Regions from separate parts of the Azospirillum sp. VT-I1 genome, predicted to be linked through region 2. Evidence: predicted binding sites of a transcription regulator. Region 2 holds the regulator's gene; the other holds the start of a gene.
What was found. Region 2 encodes PhoB, which activates phosphate uptake and scavenging genes when phosphate is short. Its sites were predicted from a motif close to TNTCATAAAACTGTCA; they were not measured.

Region 1: a site for PhoB is predicted at 1,801-1,816, ahead of ugpB (sn-glycerol-3-phosphate ABC transporter substrate-binding protein UgpB). Genes of this name have one in related genera too.

The regions. Positions count from the first base shown of each region.
Region 1 covers NZ_CP168800.1:2,560,696-2,564,100, forward strand. Annotated here, with positions in the region: gene AB8P05_RS12355 (hybrid sensor histidine kinase/response regulator) at 178-1,746, shown strand; gene ugpB (sn-glycerol-3-phosphate ABC transporter substrate-binding protein UgpB) at 2,044-3,396, shown strand.
Region 2 covers NZ_CP168800.1:1,848,623-1,852,027, forward strand. Annotated here, with positions in the region: gene AB8P05_RS08940 (Bax inhibitor-1/YccA family protein) at 125-850, shown strand; partial or broken gene AB8P05_RS08945 (SAM hydrolase/SAM-dependent halogenase family protein) at 943-1,670, opposite strand; gene phoB (phosphate regulon transcriptional regulator PhoB) at 1,820-2,524, opposite strand; gene pstB (phosphate ABC transporter ATP-binding protein PstB) at 2,621-3,367, opposite strand.

The DNA.
Region 1 (3,405 bases), 710 kb from region 2:
GAAGCGTAGGCAGGGCATCGGCCATGGGGTCGACTGAGGTCACATTTGACACGATCGATGGGAGCACAAGATAAAGCAGAGGTAACGCGGTGGTTCCAGGCCACCCGTTTTCCCGAAGTTCGGAACGAATTTTTCTTTATCGTCAGCCTTCCCCGCAGTTTTGCCGAGTACATGCCGATGCCTCTCATCCAAGGACAGACGCCGACCCGCGCGGATTGGTACGACGCGCTGCTGTCGGCCAACGACGCCCCCCATGCGTTGCTTGGCGAGGACGGGCGCGTGCTGGTGGCGAACCGTGCCTTCGCCGCGACCTTCGGTCTTGCCGGGGATGCGGTGGAAGGGCGGACCCTGGAGGAGGCCGGTCTGGCGGCCGAGACGGCCGGCGCGCTCGACGCGCTGCGGCGCCGGGTGCTGGCGACCGGCACGCCGGCCAGCGGTGCCGGACCCTTTCCCGGGCTGGGCGGTGCGGTGGCGCTGACCCCGGTGCGGGATGCCGGCGGGGCCGTCCGCGCCGTGGCCCTGGTCGCCGACGCCGGTGCCGCCGCCCTGGCCGAAGCACGGGCGGACGCCGCACAGGCCCGCGCCGATGCGGAGCGCGCCCGTACCGCCAAGGGCAGGTTCCTGTCGGCGGCGAGCCACGACCTGCGCCAGCCCTTCCAGGCGATGCACCTGTTCCACCATCTGCTGATCGGCCGGCTGACCGATCCGGCCTCCATCGAGCTGGCGAACAAGCTGGAGCAGGCGATCGTCGGCGGTGAGACGCTGCTGCGTGCCCTGCTGGAGGTGTCGGCGCTGGAAGCCGGGCTGGTCACCGCCAAGCCGCAGACCTTCCCGGTGGACGAGCTGCTCGCCAAGATGCTGGAGGAGTTCGGGCCGGAGGCGGAGGCCAAGGGGCTGCGCTTCAACGTCCGTCCGCTCGACGCCCAGGTCACCAGCGATCCCGCCCTGATGGAACGGCTGCTGCGGCCGATCCTGGCGAACGCCCTGCGCTACACGCTGAAGGGCGGCATCCTGCTGGCGGCGCGGCGGCGCGGCGACACCCTGCGCATCGAGGTGTGGGACACCGGCGTTGGCATCGACCCGGCCAACCATGCCGTGATCTTCGAGGACTTCCACCAGCTCGGCAATCCCGGCCGCGACCGGAAACAGGGGCTGGGTCTCGGCCTCGCCATCGTGCGGCGGCTGGCGCAGGTGCTTGGGCATCCGGTGACGGTGCGCTCCCGGCTGGGCAAGGGCTCCGTCTTCGCGGTGGAGGTGCCGCTGGCCGGCCCGGACGGCGACCGCGCGGGCGACGATTCCGCCGACAGCGAACCTGAACCGGCCGCCGGCACCCCGGCCGCCGCCGCTCCGGCAAAAGCCGGCACGGTGCTGGTGATCGAGGACGACGCCATGCAGCTGGAGGGGATCGGTATGCTGCTGCGCGGCTGGGGCTATGCCGTCATCCCCGCCCGCGGCATCGACGAGGCCTGCGCCGAACTGGACAGCGCCGCCACCGCTCCGGACCTCGTGCTGTCCGACCTGCGGCTGTCGGGGCCGGAAACCGGCATCGACGCCATCCAGGCGGTGCGTGCCCGCTGCGGACGGCGCGTGCCGGGCGTGATCGTCACCGGCGACACCGACCCCGACCGGCTGCGCAGCGTCGACCGCAGCGGCCTGCCCCTGGTCCACAAGCCCTGCGATCCCAAGGCGCTGCGCCGCCTGCTCAGCCACAGCCTGAAGGCGGGCGCCGGTTCCTGTCCGCGTTAGCCTTTTCGCGCCTGCGCATTTTCGCTCCGCAACATTCCGGCCGGCCGTTTTTCACGTCACAAAACTGTAATGCGGCGTCTTGACAGACCCAGTCATGCGTGCGCAGTGTGACGTTTAGAGCAACCCAACAATTTCGGAAGCGACCATCGGGCCGGCAGTGTTTTCGCAAGCGCAAACAGATGGCCAGGCACATGGCCGTATGCGTCTGCCACCAAAACTTCACGAAAGCGTCGCGGGACGGCAACCCAATGCCCTCATGACAACCGCGAACCATACCGGGATAGGGAGACCCACCGCATGTTGACCCGCCGCAAGCTTGCCCTCCTGACGGGCGCCGCCACCACCACCGCGCTGCTGCTCGCCGCCCTGCCGGGATCGGCGCTGGCGCAATCGAAGACGGTGATCGACTTCTGGCACGGCCTGCCGCAGCCGCTGGGCGGCCAGCTGGAGCAGGTCGTCAAGGAGTTCAACGACAGCCAGCAGGCGGTCCAGGTCAACGCCTCCTACAAGGGCGCCTATCCCGAGACGATGCAGGCGGCCATCGCCGCCTTCCGCGCCGGCAACGCGCCGCACGTCGTGCAGATGTTCGAGGTCGGGACCGCCACCATGATGGCCGCCGGCCCGGCGATCAAGCCGGTCTACCAGCTGATGCAGGAGACGGGCGCCTCCTTCGACGCCGACGCCTACATCCCGGCGGTGAAGGGCTATTACTCGTCCAGGGACGGCAAGATGATGGCGCTGCCGTTCAACAGCTCCACCACCATCATGTTCTACAACAAGGACGCCTTCCAGAAGGCCGGCCTCGACCCGAACAAGCCGCCGGCGACCTGGCCGGAGATGATCGAGGCGACGAGGAAGCTGAAGGCGTCGGGCTCCACCTGCCCGATGACCACCTCCTGGCCGGTGTGGGCGCAGTTCGAACAGCTGGGCGCCATCCACAACACCCCATTCGCCAGCCAGGCCAACGGCTTCGGCGGCCTGAACGCCGAGCTGAAGATCGACGCGCCGCTCTTCGTCAAGCATGTGCAGACGCTGATCGACATGCAGAAGGAGGGGCTGTTCAAGTATGGCGGCCGCGACAACAAGCCGGACGCCCTGTTCCCGTCGGGCGAATGCGCGATGATCCACGGCTCGTCCGGCCTGCGCAGCCGCACCACCAAGGAAGCGAACTTCGCCTGGGGCGCCGCCCCGCTGCCCTACTGGCCGGAATTCGCCAAGGACGGCCCGAAGAACAGCATCATCGGCGGCGCCGCCTTCTGGGTCATGACTTCGCCCAAGCGCACGCCGGCCGAATACAAGGCCGTGTCGCAGTTCTTCAGCTTCCTCGCCCGGCCGGAGGTCGATGCGAAGTGGCACATGGACACCGGCTATGTCCCGGTGACGATGAAGGGCTTCGAACTGGCCAAGGCCCAGGGCTATTACGAGAAGAACCCCGGCGCCGACGTGCCGGCCGCCCAGCTGACCCGCACGCCCACCACCGAGAACAGCATGGGCCTGCGTCTGGGCAACCTGCCGGAAATCCGCAACATCATCCAGGAAGAGCTCGAGAAGGCATTCCAGGGCCAGCAGGACGCCCGCCAAGCGCTGGACTCCGCGGTGAAGCGCGGCAACGCGGTGCTGCGCAACTTCGAGCGCGCCAACAAGGGCTGAGTTCGGACG
Region 2 (3,405 bases):
GCAAAAACGAAACGTGAAAGCTTTTTCATCTTGGAGAACCGCTGCCGATTCCTATTGAACCGAATTGCGGACTCGCCAATATGTCATCCCGACGGGATCACCCTATTCCACCGAGGAAACCAACATGGCAGACCCGACCTATAACCGCTTCGCGACCGCAGGCCGCGCGACAGATCGGGGATACTTCGACGAAGGCCTGCGGCAGCACATGCTGCGCGTGTACAACTACATGGGCGCCGGCCTGATTCTGACGGGTCTGGTCGCCGCGCTCGTGTCGTCCAGCCCGGCCATGATGGCGGCCATCTTCGGCACGCCGCTGAAGTGGGTGGTGATGCTGGCCCCGCTGGCGTTCGTGATGGTGCTGTCGTTCGGTATCCAGCGCCTGTCCTTCGCATCGGCACAGATGATCTTCTGGGCCTATTGCGGCGCCATGGGCCTGTCGATGTCGGCGATCTTCCTGGTCTTCACCGGGGCGTCGATCGCGCTGACCTTCTTCGTCACCGCCGCGACCTTCCTGGCGATGAGCCTGTACGGCTACACCACGAAGGCCGACCTGTCGAAGATGGGCTCGTTCCTGATGATGGGCGTCATCGGCCTGGTCATCGCCGGCCTGGCGAACATCTTCTTCCAGTCGCCGGCCCTGCACTTCGCGATCTCCGCCATCGGCGTGCTGATCTTCACCGGCCTGACTGCCTACGACACCCAGGCGATCAAGGAAAGCTACGCCGAGGGCTACGATCACGAGAGCACCGGCAAGCTCGCCCTGATGGGCGCCCTGACGCTGTACCTGGACTTCATCAACCTGTTCCAGTTCCTGCTGCAGTTCCTGGGCCAGCGCAACAACGACTGATCCCCAGACACCTGATCCGAGTTGCCTGATCGGACAAGCACCTGATCGATGCAGCAACCGCCCGGAAGCACCCGCTTCCGGGCGGTTTTCTTTCAGGACCCGACCGTCACCGCATCGCCGACCTTGAGACCCAGCGCCTCGTCGGCCCGGCCGCGGTTGACGGCGATCTCCGCCAGCCCGTTGGAGTTCTCGTACCACAGCGCCTCTCCGGGCCCGACGGCGCCGAAGGTATGGGCACGGGCGATGCGGGTGCCGGCGGCGGTCAGCACGCCGTCCGCGGGCAGGGCGGATGCCCGCATCCCGGTCATGGCGTTGCCGTAGACATCGACATAGACGATGCGGGCCAGCTCGTCCGGCCAGTCTGGGCGGTCGATGGCGGCGAGGGGGAGGGGCTGCGCTGCACCGGCCGGCCGGCCGCCAGATCGGCGGCGACGGGGGCGAACAGGTCGCGGCCATGGAAGCTGGCGGACAGCCGGTCCGGAATCCAGTCGATGGTCCAGGCGTTTAGCGACGTTGCGCGGCGGGCGAGCAGGGCGAAGAGGCCGTTGTCGGGACCGACGAACCAGCGCCCGTCCGCCTCGACCATCACCGGCAGGCGGTCGGTCCCAACGCCGGGATCGACGACACAGAGAAAGACGCTGCCGGCGGGGAAGGCCGGGGCGTAGGCGGCCAGGAGATAGGCCGACAGCTGCGGGTCGAAGGCGGGGGCGTCGGCAAACAGGTCGATGACCGGGACGGTTGGCGCCTGTTGCGCCAGCACCGCCTTCATCTGGCCGGTGTAGGGGCCGGAGAGGCCGAAGTCGGTGAAGAGCAGGATCATGGCGTGTTGCCCCCTCCCTAGCCCTCCCCCGTTTGTCAGCGGGAGAGGGAACTCCGCTGCTCCCTCGCATACACTCAGCTGGACAAGCGTTCTACCCCCTCTCCCGCGAAGCGGGGAGGGATGGGGAGGGGCATACGCGGCAGGAACCCTCACACCGACTTCGTATCCAGCGCGTACCCCGCCGAGCGTACGGTGCGGATCAGGTCCAGCTCGTCCTCTTCGTTCATCGCCTTGCGCAGGCGGCGGATGTGTACGTCCACCGTACGCGGCTCGACGTACACGTCGTGGCCCCATACCAGATCGAGCAGCTGTTCGCGCGAGAAGACGCGGCCGGGATGCTGCATGAAATGGCGCAGCAGGCGGAATTCGGTCGGGCCGAGATGTACGTCCCGGCCGTTGCGGCGTACGCGGTGGGCGGCCAGATCCATCGTCACGTCGGCGAAGGTCAGCACCTCGTCGGTCATGCCGGGGGAGGCGCGGCGCAGCACCGCGCGCATGCGCGCCACCAGTTCGGTCGGGGAGAAGGGCTTGGTGATGTAGTCGTCGGCGCCGGAATTCAGGCCGCGCACCCGGTCGCCTTCCTCGCCGCGGGCGGTCAGCATGATGATCGGGATGTCGCGGGTCTTGGCATTGCGGCGCAGCTGGCGGCAGACCTCCAGCCCGCTCATCAGCGGCAGCATCCAGTCGAGCAGCACGATGTGCGGCGTCTGTTCGCCGGCGGCAAGCAGGGCCTCCTCGCCATCGCTGGCGGTGGCGACGCGGAAGCCTTCCTTTTCCAGGTTGTACTTCAACAGCGTCAGGATGTCGGCCTCGTCCTCGACGATCAGGACGAGCGGCTTCAGGGCCGCGTTCATGGAGGCTCCGTTCACAGCGCGCGTCTCGACGTTAACCGGCATGGGACAGCCTTTTCAACAAAGGAGGGAAGGGGGCGCATAGGTCGGCGGAAGGGTTCAGCCGTAGCGGCCGGTGATGTAGCCCTGGGTGCGCTCGTCGCGCGGGTTGGTGAAGATTTCCTCGGTGTCGTCGCACTCCACCATCTCGCCCAGATGGAAGAAGGCGGTGCGCTGCGACACGCGGGCGGCCTGCTGCATGTTGTGGGTGACGATGACGATGGTGTAGTTGGCCCGCAGCTCGTCGATCAGCTCCTCGATATGGGCGGTCGCGATGGGGTCGAGCGCTGAGCAGGGCTCGTCCATCAGGATCACCTCGGGGCTGACGGCGATGGCGCGGGCGATGCACAGCCGCTGCTGCTGGCCGCCGGACAGGCTGGTGCCGGGCTCGCGCAGGCGGTCCTTCACCTCGCCCCACAGGCCGGCGCGCTTGAGGGACGTCTGCACCACCTCGTCCAGCTCGTCGCGGCCGGAAGCCAGGCCGTGGATGCGCGGACCATAGGCGATGTTGTCGTAGATCGACTTCGGGAAGGGGTTCGGCTTCTGGAAAACCATGCCGACGCGGGCGCGCAGCTGCACCGCGTCCACCGCCTTGCCGTAGACGTCCTCGCCGTCCAGCGCGATCCGCCCCTCGACCCGGCAGCCCTCGACGGTGTCGTTCATCCGGTTCAGGCAGCGCAGGAAGGTCGACTTGCCGCAGCCGGACGGGCCGATCAGCGCCAGCACCCGGTTCTCGTGGATGTCCAGGTCGATGCCCTTCAACGCCTGCTTGGCGCCGTAGTACACCTTCACCCCGCGGGCAGTCATCTTGGCCGGGAAGTCCGCTGCGGAGCGCGGCTCAGCGC